DNA from 4 places in the Serratia sp. CoH_122_TC_1 genome. Region 4 is predicted to be linked to each of the others. Evidence: predicted binding sites of a transcription regulator. Region 4 holds the regulator's gene; each other region holds the start of a gene.
The links. The regulator sigma-54, encoded in region 4, starts transcription at its own class of promoters, with help from an activator protein. The targets are predictions, from matches to a motif close to GTTGGCACANNTTTCGCTNT.
Positions count from the first base shown of each region.

Region 1: a site for sigma-54 is predicted at 5,466-5,485, ahead of AC2FC2_RS06835 (circularly permuted type 2 ATP-grasp protein). Genes of this name have one in related genera too.
Region 2: a site for sigma-54 is predicted at 3,829-3,848, ahead of glnK (P-II family nitrogen regulator). Genes of this name have one in related genera too.
Region 3: a site for sigma-54 is predicted at 5,612-5,631, ahead of hycA (formate hydrogenlyase regulator HycA). Genes of this name have one in related genera too.

Region 1 is NZ_JBXWLA010000004.1:149,832-157,359, forward strand. Features, by position in the region: gene AC2FC2_RS06800 (ABC transporter substrate-binding protein) at 1-911, shown strand, start outside; gene AC2FC2_RS06805 (FecCD family ABC transporter permease) at 911-1,915, shown strand; gene pyrB (aspartate carbamoyltransferase) at 2,347-3,282, shown strand; gene pyrI (aspartate carbamoyltransferase regulatory subunit) at 3,295-3,759, shown strand; gene ridA (2-iminobutanoate/2-iminopropanoate deaminase) at 3,917-4,303, shown strand; gene AC2FC2_RS06825 (hypothetical protein) at 4,348-4,608, opposite strand; gene AC2FC2_RS06830 (hypothetical protein) at 4,617-5,237, opposite strand; gene AC2FC2_RS06835 (circularly permuted type 2 ATP-grasp protein) at 5,521-6,957, shown strand; gene AC2FC2_RS06840 (alpha-E domain-containing protein) at 6,951-7,528, shown strand, end outside.
Region 2 is NZ_JBXWLA010000007.1:65,486-73,013, reverse strand. Features, by position in the region: gene AC2FC2_RS10670 (SmdA family multidrug ABC transporter permease/ATP-binding protein) at 55-1,830, shown strand; gene AC2FC2_RS10665 (SmdB family multidrug efflux ABC transporter permease/ATP-binding protein) at 1,823-3,601, shown strand; gene glnK (P-II family nitrogen regulator) at 3,899-4,237, shown strand; gene amtB (ammonium transporter AmtB) at 4,274-5,560, shown strand; gene tesB (acyl-CoA thioesterase II) at 5,654-6,517, opposite strand; gene AC2FC2_RS10645 (YbaY family lipoprotein) at 6,747-7,238, shown strand; gene AC2FC2_RS10640 (MGMT family protein) at 7,304-7,528, opposite strand, start outside.
Region 3 is NZ_JBXWLA010000003.1:26,933-34,460, reverse strand. Features, by position in the region: gene AC2FC2_RS04585 (hydrogenase large subunit) at 1-1,552, opposite strand, end outside; gene AC2FC2_RS04580 (respiratory chain complex I subunit 1 family protein) at 1,575-2,510, opposite strand; gene AC2FC2_RS04575 (proton-conducting transporter transmembrane domain-containing protein) at 2,520-4,388, opposite strand; gene AC2FC2_RS04570 (4Fe-4S dicluster domain-containing protein) at 4,388-5,002, opposite strand; gene hycA (formate hydrogenlyase regulator HycA) at 5,090-5,557, opposite strand; gene hypA (hydrogenase maturation nickel metallochaperone HypA) at 5,821-6,165, shown strand; gene hypB (hydrogenase nickel incorporation protein HypB) at 6,207-7,001, shown strand; gene AC2FC2_RS04550 (HypC/HybG/HupF family hydrogenase formation chaperone) at 6,992-7,285, shown strand; gene hypD (hydrogenase formation protein HypD) at 7,272-7,528, shown strand, end outside.
Region 4 is NZ_JBXWLA010000005.1:141,810-149,337, reverse strand. Features, by position in the region: gene mlaF (phospholipid ABC transporter ATP-binding protein MlaF) at 1-484, opposite strand, end outside; gene AC2FC2_RS08280 (hypothetical protein) at 483-854, shown strand; gene AC2FC2_RS08275 (calcium/sodium antiporter) at 875-1,852, shown strand; gene kdsD (arabinose-5-phosphate isomerase KdsD) at 1,869-2,855, shown strand; gene kdsC (3-deoxy-manno-octulosonate-8-phosphatase KdsC) at 2,873-3,427, shown strand; gene lptC (LPS export ABC transporter periplasmic protein LptC) at 3,424-4,002, shown strand; gene lptA (lipopolysaccharide ABC transporter substrate-binding protein LptA) at 3,971-4,510, shown strand; gene lptB (LPS export ABC transporter ATP-binding protein) at 4,517-5,242, shown strand; gene rpoN (RNA polymerase factor sigma-54) at 5,292-6,725, shown strand; gene hpf (ribosome hibernation promoting factor) at 6,749-7,036, shown strand; gene ptsN (PTS IIA-like nitrogen regulatory protein PtsN) at 7,191-7,528, shown strand, end outside.

The sequences.
Region 1 (7,528 bases), on a different contig from region 4:
GCGCCGGCGCTTCTGGTTTCCCTGTCACGGTGGACAACTGTGGTCAGCCACTGACCTTTACCCAAGCCCCACAGCGCGCCGTTATTCAAGACATTAATATGTCGCAAATGGCGTTTGCCCTGCGGCTGCAGCCGGCGATGGTTGGCGTGACGGGGATCTCCGGCTGGTATAAAAATATCCCTGAATTCACGCAACAGCAGGGGGCGATCCCTGAACTGGCGCCGAAATACCCAACGATCGAAAACCTGCTCGCCGTGAGTCCTGACCTGTTCTTTGCAGGCTGGAATTATGGTCTGCGTGGTGACGTTACCCCGCAAGCGCTGGCAAAATTCAATGTCAAAACGCTGGTGCTGAGTGAAAGCTGCATCCACGTCGACAAGCATCGCCCACGCGCCAGTATGGATTTGTTATACGGAGACATCATTAGACTCGGTAAAGTATTTGGTAAACAGGAAGATGCGGAAACACTGGTCAATGGCTGGCAGAAACAGGTGGAAGGTATCCATCGCAAAATTACGACGCAAAAACCGATAAAGGTGTTTCTTTATGATTCCGGTGAAGAAAAGCCCTATACCAGTGGGCCTTACGCCATGCCGACGGCAATTATTGAAGCCGCTGGGGCAAAGAATGTGATGGAAGCCCTGAACACCAGTTGGACGACCACCAATTGGGAAAGTGTCGCGGCGATGGAACCTGAATTTATCATTCTGGTGGATTACCAATCAGAGGCATCCAGCGATACCGACGCACGGCAGCTTTTCCTTGAACAACATCCCCTGATGAAAAAAACACTGGCGGTTATTCACCACCGTTATTTGAAATTAAAATATCAGGAACTGACGCCGGGGCCGGCCAATATTGAAGCCATCCATAAACTGGCTCACGCTCTTTATCCCGCCGCCTTCAGCTAATGTCGGAAAAAAACCGTTTTAGGCTGGCATGGGCAGTCGCCCCACTGCTATTGGCAGGGCTCATCCTCGGCAATATCGTGCAAGGCAGTGTGCCACTCTCTTTTTCTCAGGTGATGACCGCGCTGGGTATCACCCAGGGTGATGTGCCGCCAATGATTAAAAGCATTGTGCTGGAACTGCGTTTGCCACGAACGCTGCTGGGTTTACTGGCAGGAGCCGGATTGGCACTGGTCGGCGCACTCTTGCAAACCACCACCCGCAACGATCTGGCCGATCCTTTTCTGTTCGGCCTTTCCTCCGGCGCCTCTGCCGGCGTGGTGCTGGTGATTACCCGTCTCGGTAATAGCCTGGGGGCGTGGGCTTTACCCGTTTCCTCTTTTGTTGGCGGAATACTCTCCGCCGCGGTCGTGATGCTTATTTTTATGACCCAATCGCAGAAAGGCACCGAGAAACTGATCATCTGCGGCCTGGCGGTCTCTTTTTTATTCGGGGCCTTCACCAATTATCTGGTTTTTTCCGGCGATCAACGAACAGCCGGCAGCGTACTCTTCTGGACACTGGGCGGGCTGGGTCTGGCCCGTTGGGATAATTTGATTTTTGCCTTGATCGCGCTGCTGTTACTGGTGGTATTGATTACATTACGCTGGCGATCGCTGGATGCTTTACTGGCGGGTGAACAGACTGCCGGCACGCTGGGCATCAACACCAGCCGATTACGCATGGAAGTCTTTCTGTGTTGTTCGCTGGCGACCGCGTTACTGGTGGCATTAACCGGAGTGATTGGGTTTGTCGGCTTAATGGTTCCCCATCTGGCACGCCCCTTTACCGGCGTGCGTCACCGGCGCCTGCTGCCGTTGGTTGGCGTCATGGGAGCAATGTTACTCTCTGCCGGCGATCTGCTAAGCCGCGTCATTGCCGCGCCCCAAGAACTGCCCATCGGGATTATTACTGCCGGTCTCGGCGGGATTTTCGTGCTGGTTATTTTACTGCGGCGCACTCACTGATCCTTGATTTACAGGGCAGGTTCCTAAAAGCAACCAGCCAATCGATTGCGAAATGGCAAAAAATCGGCGTTTTAGCGCTTGCAGTGTCCAAAAGCGCGAGTATAATGCGCGACAATTTGCCAGGAGAAAGCATGAAAAACGACGTTTGTTTTGTTAGCCACAACCGACAAAACCGACTGCCAATCGGCAGCCAACTGCCGTTATTTCTCCTGTTGCTAAACCGATCGTTTCAAGCCCCTCGTTGAGGGGCTTTTTTTTGCCTTAAAAAATCATGCCCGAGAGATTTCGGGGCGCAGCCAGAGGTAACCGTTTGAATCACCCTGCGCTTAGTCAGCTAAGTGACGGGGGAAAAGCGAGAAGCCAACACCGCTGCGGTTCGAAAGATGACGGGCATTCCCGCGCCACGGGCATGTGTCGAGAAGGAGTGAAAAATGGCCAATCCGCTGTATCACAAAAATATCATCTCTATTAACGATCTCAGCCGCGAGGATCTGGAGCTGGTGCTACGCACCGCCGCCAGCCTGAAATCCAATCCACAGCCTGAGCTGCTAAAGCACAAGGTCATTGCCAGCTGCTTCTTTGAAGCGTCAACCCGTACCCGCTTGTCGTTTGAAACCGCGATGCACCGCCTGGGGGCCTCGGTGGTTGGCTTTGCCGACGGCAGCAACACCTCACTCGGCAAGAAAGGCGAAACCCTGGCTGACACTATCTCGGTCATTGGCACCTACGTCGACGCCATCGTAATGCGCCACCCACAGGAAGGCGCTGCACGGCTGGCAACCGAATTCTCCGGCGGGATCCCGGTGCTCAATGCCGGTGACGGGGCCAACCAGCATCCGACGCAAACGCTGCTGGATCTGTTCACCATTCAGGAAACGCAGGGCCGCCTGAACAACATCAATATCGCTATGGTGGGTGACCTGAAATACGGACGTACCGTGCATTCACTGGCACAGGCGCTGGCTAAATTTGAAGGCAACCGCTTCTTCTTCATCGCCCCGGACGCGCTGGCCATGCCGACCTACATCCTGAAAATGCTGGAAGAAAAAGGCATCCAATACAGCCTGCACAGCAGTATCGAGGAAGTGGTGCCTGAACTGGATATTCTCTACATGACCCGGGTGCAGAAAGAGCGCCTGGACCCTTCCGAATACGCTAACGTGAAAGCGCAGTTCGTCCTGCGTGCAGCGGATCTGACAGACGCACGTACCCATCTCAAAGTCTTGCACCCGCTGCCGCGCATCGACGAGATCACTACCGACGTGGATAAAACACCCTACGCCTACTACTTCCAGCAGGCAGGCAACGGTATTTACGCGCGTCAGGCACTGTTGGCGCTGGTATTAAACGCAGATTTGGCTCTTTAAGGGGGAACCGTCATGACTCACGATAACAAACTGCAGGTTGAAGCAATCAAATGCGGTACGGTGATTGACCATATTCCGGCACAGATAGGGTTTAAGCTGCTGACGCTGTTTAAACTGACTGCCACCGATCAGCGCATCACTATCGGCCTGAACCTGCCGTCCAATGAGCTGGGCCGCAAAGATCTGATTAAAATCGAGAACACGTTCCTGACGGAGCAACAAGCCAACCAATTGGCGATGTACGCCCCCAAAGCGACGGTTAACCGCATCGATAATTACGAGGTGGTGCGTAAACTGACTCTCAGCCTGCCGGATCATATCGACGGCGTGCTGACCTGTCCGAACAGCAACTGCATCAGCCGCAGTGAACCGGTATCGTCCAGTTTTAGCGTGAAATCCCGCGACGGTGACGTACACCTGAAGTGCCATTACTGCGAGAAAGAGTTCGAACACCAGGTCGTATTGCAGGCAGACTAAATCTGCGGTTTTCGCCGGGAGACGGCGCTGTTATTCTCCCGGCGACGCCCTATAATGGGGTTTCTGGATAGAACAACCCACGTTGCTACCCAATGGATTTTAAGCCGTAGCCAACAACGCTGCGGTTTGAAAGACGAAGGGTAAATTAGGAGAAAAAATGTCACGTAACATCAGCACTGAACTCGCCCCGGCAGCCATTGGTCCTTACGTGCAGGGCGTTGATCTGGGCAGCATGATCATCACTTCCGGTCAGATCCCTGTCGATCCTAAAACCGGTGCCGTTGCCGACGACGTGACCGCTCAGGCACGCCAGTCACTGGAAAACGTTAAAGCGATCGTTGAAGCCGCAGGCCTGAAAGTCGCCGATATCGTGAAAACCACGGTATTCGTGAAAGATCTGAACGATTTCGCCACCGTTAACGCAGCGTACGAAAGCTTCTTCACCGAACATAACGCGCCTTTCCCAGCACGTTCTTGCGTCGAAGTTGCTCGTCTGCCAAAAGACGTGAAAATCGAAATCGAAGCCATCGCCGTTCGTCGTTAATTCTACGGCAACGCGCCCAACGGTCAGCCATCGGCTGGCCGTTTTTATTGGCTTGCGCGACGGATGCCGCCGGCAGCTTCTATTATCGGAGAGGATTGAGGTTTAATGTTCTTCGCGGCTTGTTTCAAAACGGCTATCACTTCCTCACGAGAAGCGGTAATCGGCATCCCCTGGGGTGTCAGGTTATTAATCTCCTCAGCAGTATAGGTTTTTACCCCCCTCACCTTTTCCCCTTCGGTTTTGTATACCTCCAGCTCATAGGCGTCATTTTTCGCTATAAGCCGATCCGTGGTTTTAATGACCATATTTCCCCCTATAATCCCGCCAGTTGATCGTCATTGTCGCTCAAATAATGTGCAACTTCAATCGAGGCCGAGTCCTCGATAAACCATTGGAATAATGCCTGCGCATCACGGTAGAGAATGCCTTTATCGCCAGCGGTGATATCAATAAAGTGATGCTCGTTGATGTAATAATCAGCGACTCTCGCATTGACCGGCGATATTAGCCGTAAGCCAGTACATCGGGTGTCGACCATCAATAATATCGCAGCATAGAGAGCAAAACGGAAAGTATTACCATCAAGACACGAGTCCTGGATGTGGAAATTTTGCAGCATTTCAACATTCAACACCGCAGACATATCGCCCGCTGCGGGACAGAACTGGCATATGCAGGCTCCGGCCGGCCTCTGAGCCGCATTCAGGATCTTAAAGCTAGATTTAAAAATATCAGGGTTATCCAGCGCCGCACCGCTTAATGCCCATGGGATACGCAGATTTTCAGCTTGCTGACGCGTCTGCACGATGCACCATTCCAAATCCTCACCAGTCAGCATGTGCACCTGAATGTTATAGGCCGCGGCAGTAAAAATTTCATTGGCGGTAGCCAAGGCGGCTCGCCCAAGCTCCTGAATGTCAAAATCATGCGGCATCATCATTCCCTTGAATACTTTTTAAAATTAACCTGTTAGAAAAATCCTTTTCTGTTTTATCGCTATCTTTTTATGCCGTTGAGGAAGAAGCAATCCCCGTTTTTTGTTACTGAGTCAGGCTCCGCAAATTTGCCCTTTTTTAAGGCGACGTTTGCTGCCAATGCACCTTAAACGTGCTTTCCTGCCCCTGAAACACGCCATTAGGTGCCATTTTCGCCCCTTTCTCACCTTGGCACATTTTATGCTGGATCCGTTTACAGCCTGTAATGTCGACGAGGTGATGATGCTAAATATCGATCTGTCCGCTTCACCGTTTTTTGATGAGATGCTTCTGGCTGAGGGTAAACACCGGGGTCACTACGAAGCTTACTGGCACTGGCTGCAACAGGCCGACCAAAAGGCCATTCAACGCAAAAGAGAAGAAGCTGCACTGCTGTTTCACCGAGTGGGGATTACCTTTAATGTCTATGGTGATGACGATGGGGCCGAACGACTGATCCCGTTTGATAGCGTGCCACGCATCATTCCCGCCAGCGAATGGGCGATGCTCGATCGCGGCATTCGCCAACGTGTTCAGGCGCTAAACGCCTTTCTTCACGACATTTACCATCAACAACATATTCTGAAGGCCGGGATCATTCCGGCAGAACAGGTGCTGGCGAACGATCAATATCAGCCTTGTATGCAAGGGGTCGATCTGCACCGCAATATTTACGCGCACATCGTTGGCGTGGACATGGTGCGTAACGGTGACGGCCAATATTACGTGCTGGAAGATAACCTGCGCACGCCCTCCGGCGTTTCCTACATGCTGGAAAACCGCAAGATGATGATGCGCCTGTACCCCGAACTGTTCGCCCAGCAACGCATTGCACCGGTGGAACGCTATCCGTCGCACCTGCTGCAAACCCTGCGCGAAAGCTCGCCGATTAACGATCCCACGGTCGTGGTACTGACTCCGGGCCGCTTTAACAGCGCCTATTTCGAGCACAGTTTCCTGGCGCAGCAGATGGGGGTTGAGCTGGTGGAAAGCGCCGACCTGTTCGTCAAGGACGGCGCCGTGTTTATGCGCACCACCGCCGGGCCTTGCAAGGTGGATGTGATTTACCGCCGGGTGGACGACGCTTTCCTCGATCCGCTGGCGTTCCGCCCCGACTCGATGCTCGGCGTTCCGGGGCTGCTGTCGGTTTACCGCACCGGCAATGTGGTACTGGCAAACGCCATTGGCACCGGCGTGGCCGACGACAAGTCGATCTATCCGTATGTGCCGGACATGGTGCGTTTCTATCTGCAAGAAGAGCCGATCCTCAACAACGTCCCCACCTGGCAATGTCGTCACAAGAATGAGCTGTCCTATGTGTTGGCCAATCTGGATCAGATGGTGGTGAAAGAGGTCCACGGTGCCGGTGGTTACGGCATGCTGATCGGCCCGGCGGCGACCAAAGACGAAATCGCCCATTTCCGCACCTTGCTGTTAGCCAAACCCCATAACTACATTGCGCAAAATACCCTGGCGCTGTCGACCTGCCCGACTTTCGTCAACGAAGGCTTGGCCCCGCGGCATATCGATCTGCGGCCGTTTGCCCTCAGCGGGGCTGAAATTCGGCTGGTGCCCGGCGGGCTGACGCGTGTGGCGCTGGCGCAAGGTTCGCTGGTGGTCAACTCGTCGCAAGGCGGGGGAACCAAGGACACCTGGGTGTTGGAGGACGACATATGCTGAGCCGAACTGCCAGTGAACTCTATTGGATGGCCCGCTATCTGGAGCGGGCAGAAAGCATTGCCCGGGTACTTGATGTGACCAACAAGCTGTCGATGATGCCAATCCGCGACAGCGAAGATCAGGATTTGCAGGTGCCACTCAATTTGACCAGCACCGGGCAACTGTATGCCGCCGCCTATCCCGATCTAACCATGGCCAACCTGGTGAGTTTTTTCGCACTCGACAGCCGCAATCACAGCAGCATTTACAGCTGCCTGCAAATGGGGTGGAACAATGCCCATGCGGTGCGTGGCAGCCTGTCCTCCGAGGTGTGGGAGTGCATTAATGCCACCTGGATCGAGATGAAGCTAATCCGCCGCCAAGGCATAGGTTCGGTAGGCGCAGATGCCTTTTTCGACTGGGTGAAAGAGCGTTCACACCTGTTTCGCGGTGCCATGTTCGGCACCTTGTTACGCAGTGACGCCATGTGCTTTATCCGCCTCGGTACCCTGTTGGAGCGGGCCGACGGCACCGCACGTCTGCTGGGAGTCAAGAATAGCTTGATGGACAGCGACGGCGACCCGGTACGCGA
Region 2 (7,528 bases), on a different contig from region 4:
CTGAGGCAGATCGAGAGAAAAAACGATTACATCTACATCTTGGAATAAAACTGCGTGAGACTATTTGCTCAAATCGGCTGGTATTTCCGCCGCGAGTGGCGCCGCTACTTAGGGGCGGTGGTGCTGCTGATCATCATTGCCATACTGCAATTGTTGCCGCCCAAGCTGGTGGGGATCATTGTGGATGGCATCACCGAAAAACAGATGTCCGGTGGGGTGCTGATGGCATGGCTGGGGCTAATGCTCGGCACCGCGGTGGTTGTTTACCTGTTGCGCTATGTGTGGCGGGTATTGCTGTTTGGCGCGTCCTATCAGCTCGCCGTTGAACTGCGTGAAAACTTTTATCGCCAACTTAGCCGTCAGAACCCGGCCTTCTATCTGCGTCACCGCACGGGCGATCTGATGGCGCGTGCCACCAACGACGTCGATCGGGTGGTGTTCGCTGCCGGTGAAGGTGTATTAACACTGGTGGATTCGCTGGTGATGGGGTTGGCTGTATTGGTGGTAATGAGCACCCAAATTAGCTGGCAGCTCACCCTGATATCGCTCATTCCCATGCCGATCATGGCGATCGTTATCAAGTATTATGGCGATCAGTTGCACCAACGCTTTAAATCAGCGCAGGCCGCGTTCTCCAGCCTGAACGATCAGGCGCAGGAAAGCATGACCAGTATTCGGATGATCAAGGCGTTTGGCCTGGAAGATCATCAGTCCAATCAGTTTGCTGAAGTGGCAGCCCAAACTGGCGCCAAAAATATGCATGTGGCGCGGGTGGATGCCCGTTTTGACCCGACGATTTATATCGCCATCGGTACCGCCAATCTGTTGGCGATCGGCGGCGGCAGTTGGATGGTGGTAAACGGTTCTATGACGCTGGGGCAACTGACCAGTTTCGTCATGTATCTTGGCCTGATGATTTGGCCCATGTTGGCGCTGGCCTGGATGTTCAACATTGTCGAGCGCGGCAGCGCGGCCTATAGCCGTATTCGCAGTCTGCTGGACGAAGCACCCGCGGTAACCGATGGCGAGCATAGGTTGCCAGCAGGGCGAGGCAGTCTGGCCGTCGATATCCGGGCGTTCCACTACCCGGGCAATACGCATTCGGCACTGCACAATGTGGTATTGAAACTGGAGCCAGGACAAATGCTTGGGCTGTGTGGGCCGACCGGTGCCGGTAAATCGACGTTGCTGTCGTTGATCCAGCGTCAGTTTGATATTGATGATGGCCAAATCAGCTATCAGGGGTTGCCGTTGACGCAGGTGAAGCTCGACGATTGGCGTTCACGCTTGTCTGTGGTTAGCCAGACGCCGTTCTTGTTTTCTGACAGCGTGGCAAACAACATTGCGCTGGGGAATCCGGGTGCGACGCAGGAACAAATTGAGCGAGCAGCTCGGCTGGCCAGCGTACATGAGGATATTTTGCGTCTGCCGCAGGGGTATGAAACCGAAGTGGGCGAGCGTGGCGTGATGCTGTCCGGCGGGCAGAAACAGCGTATTTCTATTGCCCGAGCCCTGTTGCTGGATGCGGAAATCCTGATCCTTGATGATGCGCTGTCGGCAGTGGATGGCCGTACTGAACATCAAATTCTGCATAACCTGCGTAGCTGGGGACAAAACCGGACGGTGATTATCAGCGCACACCGGCTCTCGGCGTTGACCGAAGCCAGTGAAATTCTGGTGATACAGCACGGTAGCGTGGCGCAACGTGGCCAGCATGCGTCGCTGGCGGCTCAACCCGGTTGGTATCGCGATATGTATCGTTATCAGCAACTGGAAGCGGCACTCGATGAGGCTCCTGAAAGCGGTGAGGAGATGTTACCCAATGAATAAGGTGCAAAAGCTGTGGCCGACGCTGAAACGGTTGCTGGCTTATGGATCGCCGTACCGGAAACCGCTGGGGTTGGCGGTGTTAATGCTGTGGGTCGCAGCAGCGGCGGAAGTCGCCGGACCCATTCTGGTCAGCTACTTTATCGATAACTATGTTGCCAAGGGCCAGCTGCCGTTGATGATCGTCTGTGGGCTGGCAGCCGCCTATATTCTGTTGGAACTGCTCGCAGCAGCGCTACACTATTTTCAGGCGTTGCTGTTCAACCAGGCGGCAGTCGGGGTGGTTCAACGCCTGCGTACGGACGTGATGGATGCCGCGTTACGCCAGCCGCTGAGTGCTTTTGATACGCAGCCGGTCGGGCAGTTAATCTCGCGGGTAACCAACGACACGGAAGTGATCAAAGATCTGTACGTGATGGTTGTGTCCACCGTATTGAAAAGTGCTGCGCTGATTGGCGCCATGCTGGTGGCGATGTTTAGCCTCGACTGGCGTATGGCACTGGTGGCGATCTGCATCTTTCCTGCGGTGTTTGTGGTGATGGGGATTTATCAATATTACAGCATACCGATTGTGCGGCGGGTACGTAGTTATCTGGCAGACATTAACGATGGCTTTAACGAAGTGATCAACGGTATGGGGGTCATTCAGCAGTTCCGTCAGCAGCTTCGCTTTGGCGAACGCATGAGCGCCGCCAGTCGTTCTCATTATACCGCCCGCATGCAAACCTTGCGGTTGGATGGTTTTCTTTTGCGTCCACTGCTCAGCCTGTTTTCGGCGCTCGTGCTGTGTGGCCTGTTGATGCTGTTCGGCTTCAGTGGTGAGGGAGCGATCGGCGTTGGGGTGTTGTATGCCTTTATCAACTATCTGGGGCGTCTGAATGAGCCGCTGATAGAGCTGACGGCGCAGCAATCTATCTTGCAGCAGGCAGTTGTCGCCGGCGAGCGTATTTTCGAATTGATGGATCGTCAGCAGCAGAGTTACGGCACGGATGAACGCCCGCTGGAAAGCGGGCGCATAGATATAGACGATCTGAGCTTTGCCTACCGTGATGACAAAAAGGTGCTGCAGCATATTTCGCTGTCGGTGCCGTCGCGTGGTTTTGTGGCGCTGGTCGGGCATACCGGCAGCGGTAAGAGTACGTTGGCCAATCTGTTAATGGGCTACTACCCCGTTAACCAGGGAGAGGTGCGTCTCGATGGGCGTCCGCTGGCCAGTCTGTCACACCGTACGTTGCGTCAGGGCGTGGCGATGGTGCAGCAGGATCCGGTAGTGATTGCCGAGTCAGTGCTGGCTAACGTTACCCTGGGGCGCAATATCAGTGAGGAAGCCGTCTGGCAAGCGCTGGAAAGGGTTCAACTGGCTGAGCTGGTGCGCGGCTTCCCGCAGGGTATTCATACGCGCCTGGGTGAGCAAGGTAACAATCTTTCTGTGGGCCAGAAACAGCTGCTGGCGATGGCCAGGGTGTTGGTGCAGGCACCGCAAATCTTGATCCTGGATGAGGCGACAGCCAACATTGATTCGGGAACGGAACAGGCGATTCAGCGCGCACTGCGCTTGATTCGCGAACATACCACGCTGGTGGTGATCGCTCATCGTCTGTCGACCATTGTGGATGCGGATACTATTCTGGTGCTGCACCGTGGTCAGGCCGTCGAGCAGGGCAATCATCAGCAACTGCTGGCGCAGCAGGGACGTTACTACCAGATGTATCAGCTGCAATTGGTGGGGGAAGAACTGGCCGCCGCTAACCGCGAAGAAACACAAACGGCGTAATGCCTGGGGCCGCTTTGGCGGCCTCTTACTTTTCCCACTCCTACGCACCACAAACAGGCATCACGGCTTTTTAAATCCCTTTCTCTGCACTTTTTCGACGCGTCACGCACCAAAATAGTGCGCAATATTTAATCAATCTTCTGTGCGCTGGCGCATTGGCGGCGACCTGCAGTGCAACGGATCGCCGTCCTGCCGGTTAATTTGCTGAATTAGCGTACAAAATCATTTGTGGCATAGCCTTTGCTTTATAAGACTCGTACCCGGGGTGAGTTTGGGCTTAATTCGTGGAGAGGCAATATGAAGCTGGTGACCGTGGTGATTAAACCATTCAAGCTGGAGGACGTGCGTGAAGCCCTATCCTCTGTAGGTATTCAGGGGCTGACCGTAAGCGAAGTGAAAGGCTTTGGTCGTCAGAAAGGGCATGCTGAGCTGTATCGCGGAGCCGAGTACAGCGTCAACTTCTTACCCAAAGTAAAAATCGACATTGCTATCGCTGACGACCAGTTAGATGAAGTGGTTGATGTCATTAGTAAAGCGGCCTACACCGGCAAAATAGGTGACGGCAAAATTTTCGTTGCCGAATTGCAACGTGTCATTCGCATTCGCACCGGCGAAACAGATGAAGCAGCACTGTAATCACAGGCTCAGTAAAGTAATGGGGATGGATTGATAATGAAAAAACTTTTATCCATGTTGGGCCTGAGTACGGTAACCATGGTTCCTTCTTTGGCCCTGGCCGCTCCGGCGGTCGCAGACAAGGCTGACAACGCCTTCATGATGATTTGCACCGCTTTGGTGCTGTTCATGACCTTGCCGGGCGTCGCGTTGTTTTACGGCGGTTTGCTGCGTTCCAAGAACGTGCTTTCCATGTTGACCCAAGTGACAGTCACCTTCGCATTGGTGTGCGTGTTATGGGTGCTTTATGGCTACAGTCTGGCTTTCAGCGAAGGCAATGCGTTCTTCGGTGGCTTCCAGACGGCGATGCTGAAGGGCATTGGCATCGACAGCGTTACCGGCACCTTTAACCAAATGATCCACGTGGCATTCCAGTGCTCATTTGCCTGTATTACCGTTGCGCTGGTTGTGGGGGGCTTTGCCGAACGAATCCGTTTCTCTGCGGTAGTGATCTTCGCGGCAATTTGGTTCACCATTTCTTACCTGCCAATTGCCCATATGGTGTGGGGCGGTGGTTTGCTCGCTACAGATGGTGCACTGGACTTTGCCGGTGGTACCGTCGTGCACATCAACGCGGCCAGTGCCGGTCTGATTGGCGCTTACCTGCTGGGCAAGCGCGCGGGTTTCGGTAAAGAAGCCTTCAAGCCGCACAACTTGCCAATGGTGTTTACCGGTGCGTCCATCCTGTACATCGGTTGGTTTGGCTTTAACGCCGGTTCTGCCAGCGCGGCTAACGGTGTTGCGGCCCTGGCGTTCCTGAATACCGTGGTGGCTACTGCGGGCGCGATTCTCTCATGGACCTTCGCTGAGTGGATTGTGCGTGGCAAACCTTCACTGTTGGGTGCTTGTTCCGGCATGATCGCCGGGCTGGTTGCGATAACACCGGCTGCGGGCACCGTGGGTGTTGGCGGGGCGTTGATTATCGGCCTGGTCGGCGGCATTGCCGGTCTGTGGGGTGTGGTCACGCTGAAAAAATGGCTGAAAGTTGATGATACCTGTGACGTGTTCGGCGTGCATGGCGTCTGTGGCATCGTCGGCTGTCTGCTGACAGGTGTGTTCACCTCTGCTTCGCTGGGCGGTACGGGCTACGCAGAAGGCGTTACTATGGGCCATCAGGTGTGGATCCAGTTGTTGAGTGTCGTGATAACCCTGGTCTGGTCTGGAGTGGCTGCCTTTATCGCTTTCAAAGTGGCAGGGGCTATTGTCGGTCTGCGCGTGCCGGAAGAGCAGGAGCGCGAAGGTCTGGACGTCAACAGCCATGGCGAGAGTGCCTACAACCAATAAGCCTTGAAGAAGGGCAGTGCGCTAAATAACTCGAAAAATAATGATGATGCAAAAAGGGCGATGGTGACATCGCCCTTTTTCTTTGGTGGGCGATTAGGCTTCGCGTTGGCGGATCACGCCTTCCTGAACCGTCGTCGCAACCAGCTGGCCATCACGGGTATAGAATTGGCCGCGTACAAAGCCACGGGCGCCGGAAGCAGAAGGGCTTTCCACTACGTACAGCAACCAGTCATCCATGCGGAATGGACGGTGGAACCACATTGAGTGGTCGATCGTCGCGACCTGCATGCCCGGTTCCAGGAACCCGACGCCGTGCGGCTGTAGCGCGGTTGGCAGGAAGTTGAAGTCAGACGCATAGCCGAGCAAATACTGATGGATACGCAGATCGTCCGGCATGGTGCCATTGGCGCGGAACCACACGTAGCGGTGCGGTTCTTCCACGCTGCCTTTCAATGGGTTATGGAATTTGACCGGGCGCATTTCAATCGGTTTCTGGCCGATGAACTTCTCGCGCACTTTATCCGGCAACATGTGCGACAGCTTCTGGGCAATCTCCGATTCAGACATCAATCCTTCCGGAGGCGGCACATCTGGCATGGTGTTCTGGTGCTCAAACCCTTCTTCTGGGCTTTGGAAAGAGGCCGTCATATAGAAGATCGGTTTGCCGTGCTGGATAGCGCTGACGCGGCGGGCGCTAAAGCTGTTGCCGTCACGCAGGATTTCCACGTCATAAATAATCGGCTTACTGCTGTCGCCGGGGCGCAGGAAATAGCTGTGGAATGAATGCACGCTGCGCTCAGCCGGCACGGTTTGCTTGGCAGCATACAGTGCCTGGCCAACGACTTGGCCACCGAATACCTGACGTAGTCCCAGGTCTTCGCTTTGACCACGGAACAACCCTTCTTCAATTTTCTCCAGATCCAGCAGATCAAGGAGGTTTTGCAGTGCCTGGCTCATAAAGTTACTACCCTTTTATAATCATTTTGAGCAGTGTGCGGAATATCACGGCAAGACGTCAATATATTGCGTTAAAGCGCAGGGAAAATGGACTGAATACTGAGCGTTATTAGAGGGCTAAATGATTAATAGGCAGGACTAAATGGATTTTTCAGTATTTTGTGCTAAGTTTAATGAGTGCGGTGGTGAAAGCCACCAACATGTTGATAATAAAAAAGGAGACCGATCCATGAAACTCTGGCAAATCGTAGGTGGAGCAACAGCATTAACAATCGCCCTGGCGGGTTGTGCCCAAAAGAGCGCGAAAGTGCCTACACCGACCGCGGGAAACGCAGCGATTGCGCAAACGCAGATTCAGGGCCCGGCGGTGACAGGTTCGGTTAACATTCGCCAGCGCATAGCGCTGCCGCCGGATGCGGTACTGACCGTTACGCTCTCTGATGCCTCACTGGCGGATGCGCCATCTAAAGTGATCGCCCAGCGCGCCGTTCGCACCGAGGGCAAGCAGGCACCGTTTAATTTTGTACTGCCGTACAATCCGTCCGATATACAGCCTAATGCGCGCATTATCCTGAGTGCGGCAATTACGTTAAATGGTCGGATGATGTTCATTACCGACACCATTCAGGAAGTGGTGAATCGTAACGGCACCCGTGCTGACTTGGTGATGGTTCCGGTGCAGGGCATGGCCGCACAGGCTGCCCCGACAACGATGCCATAATCCGGCAGGTCTGAAGCAGTAAACGATGAACAGCCTTTGCGCTCTGGCCAAAGGCTGTTTTGTTACTACCAGCGCCAGCCGTAGACCTGCAGATCAATCGTGCTGTGTTTGCCGAAGATAATCCCCTCCTCAAGCAATGCCTGCCGCTGGCGTTGGAAATCCTCTCCCTGCTGCGATATTTGCCCGTGCCGGTTAATGACCCGGTGCCAAGGGAGGCTGCTGCCTTCAGGCAAACGTCTGAGTACGCCGCCGACTTGCCGAGCTGCACGCGGTGAGCCGGCCAGCTGTGC
Region 3 (7,528 bases), on a different contig from region 4:
AAACGGTATTGCCGCGCAGCATGTAACGTAGGGTGGGCCAATTGGCATAGGTCGCGGCACGGCAGCGCCAGCGGAATAATTTTTGGTTATCGCCGGTCATGCTCCAGTGGATGTCATCGCCACGCGGCGCTTCGGCAAAGCCCAGGGCAAAGCGGTGGGGGACATAGGTGAACCCGTCCACCGCCAAGGGGCCGGTTGGTAGGTTTTGCAGACCAAATTCGATGATGCCAAGCGAGTTGAAGACCTCGTGAATGCGTACCTTGAGCCGTGAATAGACATCACAGCCGTCCTCCACGCACAATTCCACCGGCAGTTTGGCATAGCCGGCAAAGGGATGTTCGAGGCGAGTATCGCGACGGTGACCGCTGCCACGGATCATCGGGCCTACGTTGCTGTAGTCACGAGCGACCTGAGGATCAAGACGGCCAACGCCTCGGCTACGTTGTTCAGTATTTGGCGTACTGAGCAAGATATCGACCAAATCCACCAATTCACTGCGCATTTGCGCCGCCAGCCGTAAGGTTTGCAACATGTCGTCTTTTAAAATATCGCGACGGATGCCGCCAATCAGGTTCAAGCCGTAGGTTTTACGCGCACCGGTCAGTATCTCGGCCATTTTCATTGACTGTTCGCGTACCCGGAAGAACTGCATAAAACCAGAGTCAAAACCGACAAAGTGGCAGGCCAGCCCCAAATTCAGAAGATGGCTGTGCAAGCGCTCCACCTCCAGCAGGATCGACCGGATCATCTGGGCGCGTTCCGGTACCTGAATACCCATCGCGTTCTCTACCGAACTGGTGTAGGCCACGCTGTGGGTAAAACCGCAAATGCCGCACACCCGGTCTGACAGGAAAGTCACTTCGTTGTAACCCATGCGGGTTTCGGCCAATTTCTCCATCCCACGGTGTACGTAGAACAGACGGTAATCGGCATCGATGATGTCTTCACCGTCGACGAACAGCCGAAAATGGCCGGGTTCATCCGAGGTGATATGCAAAGGGCCGATCGGCACCACGTTGGCTTTGGCACCTGCCAGGCTCTCAAACGGGTAGGTTTCCACGTCGGTGGTGGGCGCGGGGCGCTGGCGATAGTCCATGGCGTCTTTGCGCAGCGGATAGAGATCGTCCGGCCAGTCGTCCGGCAGGACCAGTCTGCGCTCATCCGGCAGGCCTATTGGGCGCAGGCCGTACATGTCGCGCACTTCGCGCTCTCCCCAGACCGCCGCAGGAACCCGTGGTGTCACAGAAGGGAACTCCAGTGTCTGGGCGTCTACCTCGGCCCGTACCGTGATCCAGCATGGGGTGTCTTTTTCCATCGACAGCACGTAATACAACGCGTAATTACCGCACAGCGTACGTTCGTCGTTGCCAAACAGCACTGACAACCAGCCGCCTTGCTGGTAGTACAGCCATTCCACCACGTCCGGCAGTGCGTTGAGTTTCACGGTGACCGTCAACTGATCGGCCGTTTGCCACTCGGCAGCCAGCATGGCAGCAGGGAAATGTTGCTGCAATGCCGCCAGGTAGTGTTGGCCTTGATGTTCGTTAGTCATTATTGCCTCTGTCATGATTCATTCAGTTGACGACCAGCCAGGAAACCAGCGCCAGAAATGCCAGTCCAAAACCCGTCCAGGTGGTATAAGCGGTTTTCAAGAAACGCAAACGCGCCACGCTGTTTTCGATAACCGCAATCAGTGCCACAGCACACAGCAATTTGAGCAGCGCCAGTACCAGCCCAATCAACAGTTGCGAAGCGGTGAGTTCCGCTGCTTGTCCCCAGGGGAGGAAAACACCGAGGAACAGCTGTAGCACCACCAGTTGTTTAAGGCTGATGCCCCATTTCACAATGCCGAGTTCAACACCGGAATATTCCGTCAGCGGGCCTTCCTGCAGCTCTTGTTCCGCTTCAGCCATATCGAACGGCAATTTTCCCATTTCAATGTAGGTCGCGAATGCACAGGCCAAGCCGGCCAACAACAGGGGTAGCCCGGCGTGATGCGGCAAAGCCAACATGCTCTGCGCTATCGCGCTAAGTTGGGTGGAGCCCCCAACCAATGCCGCTACCCATAAACCGAGCAACAAAATGGGTTCAACCAAAATGCCTAACACGGCTTCCCGGCTGGCACCGATAGCAGTAAAGGTGCTGCCGGTATCCAGCCCGGCAATGGCAAACACAAAGCGCACCGCGGCAAACAGATAGATCAGCGTGATCACGTCGCCAATAGCGGGCAGTGGTGATGTCGTGGTCAGCATTGGCAGCGCACAGGAGATGGCCAGCAAGGTGCCGGTCAGCAAATACGGCATGGCATGAAAGGCCAGGCCGGACGCTGCCGGTGCTATGCTCTGGCGCTTGAGTAATTTGGCGATGTCCCGGTATTCCTGTAAGACACCGGGACCGCAACGGCTATGGATACGCGCACGCAGTACTCGACTGATTCCGGCAAACAGCGGGGAAATAGCCAGTAACAGCAGCGCTTGCACCAGACCAAGTAACAGGCTGGGATAAGTCATTTCATCTCCTCAGGCAAAAACCACGACCAACAGCGTCGCAAGCTCCACTGCAGCCAGGCCACGGCAGAAAGTAACGAATTTGTTACGGTGTAACTGATCGCTTATCGTTTTCGGCACCCAGCGGCGCAGTTGATAGAGCGGGGCAAACATCACCCGCAGCGGTTGAGCAAATCCGGTGGCCGTGATCACCATGGCATCCTCATGCCCATAACCACAGGCCCAGGCTTGACCCTGTGTGCGACGAGGCTGGCGACGAGTCTGGTAACGTGCCGCAATCAGCAACGGCAACAACGGCATTGCCAGCAATAAAATGGCGATCAGCGGAGTGGAAACCAGCGTCTCTGTTACGGAGGCGCTGTGTTCTGGCATAGTGCCAATCAAGCGGGTAAACAGCGGGACAATCCAGAGCGCCCCCAGGCCGCATAGCAAACACAGTAATGCAGGCACGACATGGCTTAGCGTCAGCCACACGTTGGCCTGAACAGCATTCGCGGCAGCGTCGCTGCGCGGATCTCCCAGGCAAGCCACACCAAACACCTTGCTGACGCACATCACCGCAAGTGCGCCGGTGAGGGCTAACGCCACCGCCAGCAGCGGACCCACCAGATGCCCGATAAAGCCCGGTGCGGCGCTGAAACGGAAAAGCCCTTGGTAGATCAACCATTCACTGGCGAAACCGTTCAGGGGTGGCAACGCCGCCATCGACACCAGACCAATCAAGAGAGAAACGGCGGTCCAGGGCATCAGCCGGGCTAAGCCCCCCATTTTTTCCATGTCTTTCAGGCCGGTTTGTTGCTCAATAGCGCCTGCAGCCAGTAACAATGCACTTTTGAACAGGCTGTGATTGAGCAAGTGGAACAAGCCCCCCACCAAAGCAAACGCCGTCAACAGAGGCTGTTGCAGTGCCATGCCGACCATAGCGCCACCAATCCCCAGCAGAATGATGCCGATGTTCTCGAGCGTGTGATAAGCCAATAAGCGACGCAAATCGTGTTCCATCAACGCATACAGCCCGCCAAAAAACGCGGTCCCGGCAGCAAGCAGCAACACCAGCAAGCCCCACCACAGTGGCGGGGTGCCCAACAGATCCAACCCGACTTTCAAAATACCCAGCAAACCGACTTTCATCAGCGCGCAGGAAAACAACGTGGCGGCAGAGGCAGGCGAGCTGCTATGGGATTGAGGTACCCAGGCATGTAACGGTATCACTCCGGCAAAGATGCCAAACCCGGCAAGTGCCAACAGGAACACGCCATTACGCAGTGCGTCTGGCAATGGCGTAGCGCGAATTACGCTAAATACCGAACTGTGGCTATGGGCATAAATCAGGGTGAACGCGATAACCAATAGCAGCGAGCCTAATCGCATCAGTAAGAACTGGTTATGCCCGGCACGCAGGCTTTTGGCTCCCGGGGAATGGGCAACCAGAAAGTAGCCGCACAACGCCGCCAGTTCCAACAGTAAAAGCAGAGCAATGGCATTATCAGCCATCACTGCGGCGCTTAATGCCGCCAACATCAGATTGGTCAGCCCGCCAATTCGTCCACGCGCGCGCGGGTTTAACCTGTGTATGTACCCCGCGTGATATAGCGCGGTAAAGACACCGCTAAGGGCAATCACCAGCAGTAGCAGTGCGTTAGGGCCACTGATTTCCACGGCATAATGCAGCCAGGGTAATCGGGCGCTGTGCAGTGGCGTAAACAACATGGATAAGGCCGCCAACAATGCAGCGAGAGCGCACAACAAAGTGCCGCCACTGAGCGGCCTGCTAACCGATGCCCAGGGCGAGGTTAGCCAGCTCAACAACGCACAAAGCACGTATCCCCCTAATGCCAATGTCAGTAGCAACAATGGATCGGGCGCAATGGTATACATCATCAATTCGGCTCCTTGCGGAAGTCAGGGGCAGCAACGAACGGCAACTCGGCGCTGAGTGCCTGCATGGCGTTACGTCTTTTTTGTTCGCTCGCGAGTCGCACGTCACGGTCAGTCACCAAGCGGATGGCCTGAGTGGGGCAAGTGCGGATACACGCGGGGCCATCTGCGCTGAAATCGCAGAGATCGCACTTCACCGCCACAGCCCGGACGCCGGGCAGGCAGTCAAGAAAAGCGCTAATGGGGCGCGGCGCTGTGGCAGCGGGTAGCGCAAGCGGCGTATTGCAATCTGCAGGTATCGCCAGCGGGGTACTACCACCAAAACCAATAGCCCCGAATGGGCAGGCAATGCCGCAAAGCTTGCAACTGATACACAGGCTTTCGTTCAGTGAGATGGCGTCATCCTGATGGCGAATCGCGTTGACTGGGCAGACTTGTGCACAGGGCGCATCTTCGCATTGATGACACATCACGGGGGCCGAATCGCGGGCACTGCGTATTACCTGCAAGCGGGGTAATGCCTGCAAGCCGTATTGCCGGTGTTCCGCAGAGCAACTTGCCATACAGGTATTGCAGCCAATACACAATTTAGGGTCCGCAATAATAAAGCGGTTCATGCACACTCCTTGCTTCGTCATTTATGACGACATCGTCAGTAAAAAATGACGTTTCGACAGTTTTCCGTCAGTGATTAACGCCGACAGTCAGACGGGTAAGGTTATTTTCTTCAGTGCGTCATGAATGGCACATCCATCATGAAGGGAGTCGAACAGGCATTGATAAATAATGGCGATCTTATCCAGATAATGTTCAAAGACTGCCTGTGTATCACGATTGTTTATTATTTCGTCGACATTGCCGTTTTCATCCAGGGTAGCATGTGCAAAAGCGGCAAAATTCTCCGGTTCATGCGCCGTCGCCAAATTAATGCGGTAGCAAATGTCTCGGCTGTAAAATCCCTCACTTAATTGAATACTAACGGTAAAGTGGTTGAACAAGACAAAGCGTAGGTCGTCCTCCTTTCCGTAGGTAAACTGATGATTAATCTTCTTTTTAGTGGTGGTGACCGCTTTAATTAATGTGCTGTGATAGGTTTGCCATTGCGCCATCAGGCGGTTGCTTTTGCTGGCGATATAATCGGCCTGGCTGGTTACTTCACTGATTGTACTCATTGTCCTCACTCAACATTAATGGTCATTGTCGAAATAGCTCTGGGTCAACGAGTTAAAGCATAAAGTGTGCCAAAGCTTCGATTCATTCATTTATCCCTTTAACTTCAACCTGTAGCGTTAAATTAAATACCCGGTCTTTCAGAGGAGGGTTTATGTAATTGCTGCCGATGACATGACGATCGACAAATATGTCAATTTCGGTTTGGCATCATATTTGCAATGTTATTACTACGACGCGTTTTATCACCCTTGGCGGAGGCCGGATGCACGAAATAACCTTGTGCCAACAGGCGATGGAAATAATGCAGCAACAGGCTCGCCAGCATCATGCGCAACGTATTACTGCGGTGTGGTTCGAAATTGGCGCATTTTCTTGCGTGGAAGCGGAGTCTTTGCGCTTCTGTTTCGACATGGTGTGTCGAGACACCTTGGCTGAAGGCTGCGAGTTGCATCTGATAGAGCAACGTGCGCAGTCCTGGTGTCATGACTGCCAGCGCGATGTCCAGTTGCTGATGCCACAGGTCTTGGTCTGCCCGCACTGTGCCGGGCGAAACCTGCGTGTGGCGGCCGATGATGGCTTACACATAAAGCGCCTGGAAATTGAATAGACAACATGCCCAAAGAAGAGAAAGGGTCTAGGAGGACGAACATGTGCAGTACCTGCGGTTGTGCCCACGGTGAACTGACGATTGAAGGGGAAGTAAAAGTCCCATTCCGTCCGCAACGGAATAGGCAAGGCGATTTGCATTATGGCTTGGGGCTGGCAGGCACCCATGCGCCGGGCATCAGCCAGCGCCGCATGCTGGAAATCGAAACCCGGGTGTTGGATAAAAATGATCGCCTGGCAGAGCGTAATCGTCAGTATTTCACCGAACAACATATCCTGGCGTTGAATCTGGTTTCCAGCCCCGGATCAGGCAAAACCACACTGCTGACAGAAACGTTGTTGCGGCTACGTGGCCATCATACTTGCGCGGTGGTGGAGGGAGACCAGCAAACGACCAACGATGCTGAACGCATTCGCGCGACCGGCGTCCCGGCAATTCAGGTCAATACCGGCAAAGGCTGTCATCTGGACGCACAAATGGTGCATGAAGCCACCCAGCGTTTAGGGTTGAAACCCGGCAGCCTGCTGTTTATCGAAAACGTCGGTAACCTGGTTTGTCCGGCCAGTTTTGATCTTGGCGAACGCCATAAGGTGGCAGTGCTCTCGGTTACCGAAGGGGAAGACAAACCCCTCAAGTACCCGCATATGTTTGCCGCCGCACGTTTGATGATCGTGAACAAAATCGATCTGCTGCCGTATTTGAAATTCGATTTGGCGGCCTGTATCGACAATGCCCGTCAGGTCAATCCCGCCATTGAGGTGATAACCCTGTCGGCAACCCACGGTGAAGGGATGGAACACTGGCTGGCTTGGCTGGAGAAAGAGTTATGTGTATAGGCATTCCCGGGCAAATCGTGGTGTTGGATGAAAACCAGCCCCAACATGCCTGGGCCGACGTCTGCGGTGTGCAGCGTGAAGTGAATATTGCGTTGGTACGTAAAGATGATGAACCCAGAGAAGCGATGATCGGCTGCTGGGTATTGATCCACGTAGGGTTCGCGATGAGCCGACTTGATCGGCACGAAGCCGAAGAGATGTTGGCGGCGCTGCACGCGATGGGCGAAGTAGAAGAGGATGTGGCGCTGTTTTTAGCGGGGGAAGGCCAGCATGCATTACGTTGACGAATTCCGCGATCCGCACCGGGTAAAATCGCTGCTTCAGCATATCAGGCACCGCGCTGCCCAGTTGTCTTTTACCACCGAACGACCGCTGCAAATCATGGAAGTGTGTGGGGGACATACTCACGCCATTTTCCGTTTTGGCCTGGATAAGTTGCTACCGCCCAACATTGAGTTTATCCACGGCCCGGGTTGCCCGGTGTGCGTGTTGCCGATGGGGCGCATAGACGCCTGCTGTGAAATCGC
Region 4 (7,528 bases):
CGAGCGCGATAGCCCTCGCCAGTGCGGCACGCCGTGCCATACCGCCAGACAACTCATTGGGCATCAGGTCAGCTGCACCACGCAACCCAACCGCTTCCAGCTTCATCATCACCGTGCTGCGCAGGAGAGGTTCCGGTAAACGGCTATGTTCGCGTAGCGGGTAAGCCACGTTCTCAAACACCGTCAAATCGGTGAACAGCGCCCCTGACTGGAACAACATGCTCATTTTCTTGCGCGCATCATACAGTTGATGGCGGGACAACGCAGGAATGTTGTCGCCATCGAACCAAATCTCGCCACAGTCCGGCGTCAACTGACCGCCGATCAGACGCAAAAGCGTCGTTTTGCCAATGCCGGACGGCCCCATGATCGCCGTCACCTTGCCACGGGGAACCGTCAGGTTGATATCTTCGAATATCAGTCGATCGCCACGCGAGAAACTCATGTCACGAACTTCGACCAGGTTCTCTGCCTTCTGGTGCATGTTAATTGATCCTTTACGGCTCATTTTTGCTAAATCTACCCGTGATGTTAAAGCAACGGGCGCAATGCGTCTTATCTTTACAAAAACTTACCGGCATTGCGTTACCAATGGTGCGCTGACTCGACTCACCAATCTCACGTCTCGCGCCTTGCTGCGCACTCAAATTGCCACCAGCGCTGCTCACGCACAAGGAGAAGCACAGCCTAATTTTACTTTTACGCGCCACCCGGTCAAAATTGGCACCATAACGAAAAAAAACGAAAGTGTTCATATATTAGCCGGGAAAACCCGTTGCTGCGGCTTTAGCGTGCACAACGGAGGGCAAAGCAAGATAGCCGAATTACGGCTTTTAACCAACGAACCGGGATAATACCCAACAAAGGACCCTGCATGTTTCTCGCGATAGCGTTATTAATCGTTGGTTTATTTTTACTGGTGTATGGCGCAGACCGCTTAGTTTACGGTGCTGCAGTAATTTCTCGTTCACTTGGCGTGCCGCCGCTGATCATCGGCATGACCATCGTAGGTATCGGCACGTCCTTACCGGAGCTGTTCGTATCAACGACAGCAGCGCTGAACGGGCAAATAGATATGGCCGTTGGGAACGTATTAGGTTCCAATATTACAAATATTTTGCTGATACTGGGGGTCGCCGCGCTGATACACCCTCTGGCGGCACGTTCCGAAGTGTTGCGGCGCGAACTGCCGCTGATGTTGGCGGTCACAGTACTGTGCGGTTTCGTGTTGATGGATGGCACCTTGAGCCGGTTGGATGGCGTGGTGCTGTTGGCCGCCGCCGCGGTCTTTATTCTATTGATGTTAAAAATTGCCCGACTGGCGCAGCGTGAAGGCAATGACAGCCTGACCGTAGAGCAAATGGCCGAACTGCCACAGGACAGCAGCAATACCGTCGCGGTGCTGTGGCTGGTGTTGGCGTTTATCATTCTGCCACTGTCTTCCAGAATGGTGGTCGATAACGCCACGGTGATTGCGCACTATTTCGGTATGAGTGAACTGGTTGTCGGTTTGACCATTATTGCTATTGGAACCAGCCTGCCTGAACTGGCCACCTCCATTGCCGGGGCACTAAAGGGTGAGGATGATATGGCGATTGGTAATATCATCGGCTCCAATATTTTCAATACCGTAATCGTGCTGGGGGTTCCCGCCCTGCTGTCCCCGGGCAGCGTCGACGCTGCCGCCTTCCATCGCGATTACTGGGTGATGCTGGCAGTCAGCATTGTGCTGAGTGCCCTGTGTATTGGGCGGAAACATCGCATCGGCCATCTGGCGGGCGCTCTGTTATTATGTGGTTTTATTGCGTATCTTGCGGTGCTGTTCTTTAACCCTTTCAGTACTTTCGGCTAAACCGACGGGAATGAGTATGTCAAACATTCAGTTGCAACCGGGCTTTGATTTCCAGCAGGCAGGCAAAGAAGTGCTGCAGATTGAACGTGACGGGCTGGCTCAGCTCAGTCAATACATCAATGCAGACTTCACCCGCGCCTGCGAGCTGATTGCCGGTTGCAGTGGCAAAGTGGTCGTGATGGGCATGGGTAAATCCGGGCATATCGGCTGCAAAATTGCTGCAACCTTTGCCAGCACAGGCACACCTGCGTTCTTTGTTCATCCCGCCGAAGCCAGCCACGGCGACCTTGGAATGGTTACTACGCAAGATATCGTGCTCGCCATATCAAACTCGGGGGAGTCTAACGAAATCCAGGCGTTGATCCCGGTGTTGAAGCGCCAGCAAATCCCATTGATCTGCATGACCAACAACCCAGACAGCTCGATGGGCAAAGCGGCCGATATTCACCTGTGCATCAAGGTGCCACAGGAAGCCTGCCCGTTGGGTCTGGCTCCTACCACCAGCACCACGGCGACGCTGGTGATGGGTGACGCCTTGGCCGTCGCACTGCTGAAAGCCCGTGGTTTCACACCGGAAGATTTTGCCCTTTCGCACCCAGGCGGTGCTCTGGGCCGCCGACTGTTGCTGCGTGTATGCGACATTATGCACAGCGGCGACGAAATTCCCCATGTCAGTGCCGACGCCTCTTTGCGCGACGCGCTGCTGGAAATCACCCGTAAAAATCTGGGCATGACGGTCATCTGTGACGATCTGATGAAGATCGCCGGTATCTTTACCGACGGTGACCTGCGCCGGATATTTGATATGGGCATTAACCTCAACGACGCCAGGATTGTCGATGTCATGACGCTGGGCGGCATCCGCGTACGCCCAAACCTGTTGGCCGTCGACGCGTTAAATCTGATGCAACAACGTCATATCACCGCGGTGCTGGTTGCCGATGGCGACCAATTGCTGGGTGTGGTACATATGCATGACATGCTGCGCGCCGGTGTCGTTTAATTATGGAAGAGAACTCAATGAGTCTGGTTGAAACCTGCTACGGGCCTGTAGAACAAGATGTCATGGCGCGTGCCGGGAAAATCCGCCTGCTGATTTGTGATGTCGATGGCGTGCTGTCAGACGGCCTGATTTTCATGGGCAACAATGGCGAAGAATTAAAAGCATTCAACGTCCGTGACGGTTACGGTATCCGTTGCCTGAAAACCTCAGATATCGAGGTGGCGATCATCACCGGTCGTTCCGCCAAGCTGCTGGAAGACCGGGCAAATACCCTCGGTATCACCCACCTTTATCAGGGGCAATCCGATAAGCTTTTGGCCTTCCGTGAACTGTTGGATACACTGTCGCTTACGGCAGATCAGGTCGCCTATATTGGTGACGATCTGATCGACTGGCCGGTGATGGCGCAAGTTGGCCTGGCCGTTGCGGTCGCAGATGCACATCCGTTGCTGCTGCCACGCGCCCACTACGTTACCCGCATTGCCGGCGGCCGCGGCGCGGTGCGCGAGCTGTGCGACATTATTCTTTTGGCTCAGAACAAGCTGGAGGACGCCAAAGGGCTGTCGATATGAGTAAAACCAAACTTTGGATCACCCTTTTGCTGGCGGTGATCGCATTGGCGCTGATTGGCTGGAACATGGCTGATTTCAATAATGACGCGGTCCCAGGGCCGGTGAACAGTCAGGACCCGACTTACCAGAGCCAGCACACGGTCACCATAGTGTACAATCCGACCGGCAAGCTGAGTTACAAGCTGGTAGCGGAAGATGTGAAGTATTATACCGCCGATGATTTAAGCTGGTTTACCCAGCCAGTGATGACGCTGTTTGATGAAAACGCGGTGGCTACCTGGTCAGTTCGCGCCGATCGCGCCAAACTGACTAAAGATCGGATGCTGTATCTTTACGGCCATGTCGAGGTGAATAGCCTGACCACCACCTCACAGCTGGAAAAAATTAAAACAGATAATGCTCAGGTGAACCTGGTGACCCAGGATGTGTCTTCGGATGACGAAGTGACACTCTACGGGACGAACTTCACCTCTAACGGCATGAAAATGCGTGGGAACCTGCGGACCAAAACCGCTGAGCTGATTGATAAGGTTAAGACCAACTATGAAATTCAGAACCAAAAAACAACGCCGTAATCTGTTGATCGGCAGCTTGATTTTGGCCGCCAGCGCCCCCGCTTGGGCGCTGAAGTCCGACTCCAATCAACCGGTGAGCATTGATTCACTGAAACAGTCTCTGGATATGCAGAGCAACGTCAGCACCTTTACTGATAACGTGGTGATTAAGCAAGGCACCATCGATATCAAGGCGGACAAGGTCGTGGTGACTCGGCCGGGCGGCGATCAGAACAAAACCTACATTGAAGCCTTTGGTAACCCAGTGACTTTTTACCAGATGCAAGACAGTGGCAAGCCGGTGAAAGGCCATGCCCAAAAGGTCCGTTACGATGTCGCCTCGCAGTTAGTGACCCTGACCGGGAATGCCTATCTGGAACAGCTCGACAGCAACGTAAAAGGCGATCGCATCACCTACCTGGTGCAACAGCAGCAAATGCAGGCGTTTAGCGATAAAGGCAAACGCGTGACTACGGTTCTGGTACCGTCGCAGTTGCAAGACAAAAACGGGCAAAAGAAGAGTAACTAATCACTTATGGCTACACTCATCGCAGAAAACTTGGCGAAAGCCTACAAGGGCCGCAAAGTTGTTGAAGACGTCAGTCTGAACGTGAAATCCGGCGAAATCGTCGGCCTTCTGGGGCCGAACGGTGCCGGTAAGACCACCACCTTCTACATGGTGGTGGGTATCGTTCAACGCGACGCCGGGCGTATCGTGATTGACGAAGAAGACATCAGCCTGTTGCCACTGCATGCGCGCGCGCGTCGTGGTATCGGCTATCTGCCGCAAGAAGCGTCAATCTTCCGCCGCCTGAGCGTGTATGACAACCTGATGGCCGTTCTTGAGATCCGTGATGACCTCAGCAGCGAACAGCGAGCAGACCGTGCGGTAGAGCTGATGGAAGAGTTCCATATCTCCCATCTGCGCGACAACCTGGGCCAGGCCTTGTCCGGTGGCGAACGCCGCCGCGTGGAGATCGCCCGAGCCCTGGCGGCCAACCCGAAATTCATCCTGCTGGATGAACCCTTCGCCGGGGTCGACCCCATCTCCGTTATCGACATTAAAAAGATTATCGAGCACTTGCGTGATAGCGGCCTGGGCGTGCTGATCACCGACCACAACGTGCGCGAAACGCTGGACGTATGTGAACGCGCCTACATTGTCAGCCAGGGCAAACTGATTGCTCACGGCACGCCGGATGCTATTCTGGCCGATGAGCAGGTGAAACGCGTTTATCTGGGCGAAGAATTCCGCCTCTGAGTACCAGCGCGCCCATTGGGCGACGGTTAACGGAAGTAAACAGAAGATTATGAAGCAAGGTTTGCAACTCAGGTTTAGCCAACAATTGGCTATGACCCCCCAACTCCAGCAGGCTATCCGCCTGTTGCAGTTGTCCACGCTTGAACTCCAGCAGGAGATACAGCTGGCGTTAGAGAGCAACCCATTGCTTGAACAGACTGACCTGCACGAAGAAATCGAAACCAAAGAAACCCTCGAAACCGAAGGTTTGGACACCCGCGAAGCGCTAGAACAGAAAGACATGCCGGAAGAGCTGCCGTTGGACGCTACCTGGGATGAAATCTATACGGCGGGTACCCCCTCCGGTACCCGTACTGATTACAGCGATGATGAACTCCCGGTTTATCAAGGTGAAACCACCCAGACCCTGCAGGACTATCTGATGTGGCAGGTGGATCTCACACCGTTTTCCGATACGGATGCCGCCATCGCCACCTCAATCGTTGACGCTGTCGACGACACCGGTTATCTCACCGTGCCGCTGGAAGACATTCTGGAGAGCATCGGTGACGAAAATGTGACAATGGACGAAGTCGAAGCCGTATTGAAACGCGTACAGCGTTTTGATCCGGTTGGCGTTGCCGCGCGCGATCTGCGTGATTGCCTGTTGGTTCAGCTTTCCCAGTATGCCGAAGACACGCCCTATCTGGCTGAAGCACGCCTGATCATCAGTGAACACCTGGACTTGCTGGCCAACCACGACTTTCGCAGCCTAATGCGAACAACGCGCTCAAAAGAAGATACACTGAAAGAAGCGATGCAGCTGATTCAGTCACTCGATCCGCGTCCGGGCCAGTCGATCAATACCGGCGAGTCTGAGTACGTGATCCCAGACGTGCTGGTACGCAAAGTGCAAGATGTTTGGACGGTTGAGCTCAACAGTGACAGCATTCCACGGCTGAAGATCAACCAGCAATACGCCGCCATGGGCAACAGCGCGCGTAACGACAGCGACGGACAGTACATCCGCAGTAATCTGCAGGAAGCCAAATGGCTGATCAAAAGTCTGGAAAGCAGGAACGACACTTTACTGAAAGTCTCACGCTGCATTGTCGAGCAGCAACAGGCCTTCTTTGAGCAAGGTGCAGAATTTATGAAACCCATGGTACTGGCGGACATCGCTCAGGCCGTGGAGATGCATGAATCGACAATCTCACGCGTGACTACGCAAAAGTTTTTGCACAGTCCGCGCGGCATTTTCGAATTGAAATATTTCTTCTCAAGCCATGTGAATACCGACAGCGGAGGCGAGGCTTCCTCTACGGCGATCCGGGCAGTCGTGAAGAAAATGATCGCGGCGGAAAACCCCGCCAAACCGCTCAGCGACAGCAAGCTGGCTACCCTGCTCTCCGATCAGGGGATCATCGTGGCGCGGCGTACCGTCGCCAAGTACCGAGAGTCTTTGTCCATCCCGCCGTCCAACCAGCGTAAACAGTTGGTTTGACCTCTATTGAGAAGGAAGACACTATGCAGCTCAACATTACCGGACACCACATCGAAATCACCGAACCATTGCGTGAGTTCGTGAACACCAAGTTCGCTAAACTCGAACAGTATTTTGACCGCATAAATCAGGTGTATGTCGTTCTTAGTGTGGAAAAAGTGCAACAGATTGCGGAAGCAACGGTGCACGTGAATGGAGGCGAGTTGCACGCCACCTCGGAAGACGAGAACATGTATGCTGCAATTGATACCCTGATCGACAAACTGGCACGTCAATTGAACAAACATAAAGACAAACTGAAGCAACACTGACATTCTGGGCCGTTTCCGTCCGCGGATTCGGCTCAAACGTAGATTCGGCCATCGGCGCGTTACCTGTTTGTCTATGGGTACCGCGCCGATAAGCCAACAGGCGAAAAATCACCTCACAAGCCTGCTTGCTGGTGTGGTTTTAAGTGAAGATGAGATGAACAACGAAACAATGCAATTAAGCTCGGTCTTAAACATCGAGTGCACCAGAAGCGCCGTCCATTGCACTAGCAAGAAACGCGCTTTGGAAATTATCAGCGAACTGGCCGCCAAGCAGCTAAACCTGTCACCACAGGTGGTGTTTGACGCGGTTCTCACCCGCGAGCGTATGGGCAGCACCGGTATCGGCAACGGTATCGCCATTCCCCATGGCAAACTGGAAGAGGACACATTGCGGGCTGTTGGCGTGTTTATCCGTCTCGACCAACCTATCGCCTTTGATGCCATTGATAACCAGCCGGTCGATCTGCTATTCGCCTTACTGGTACCGGCAGA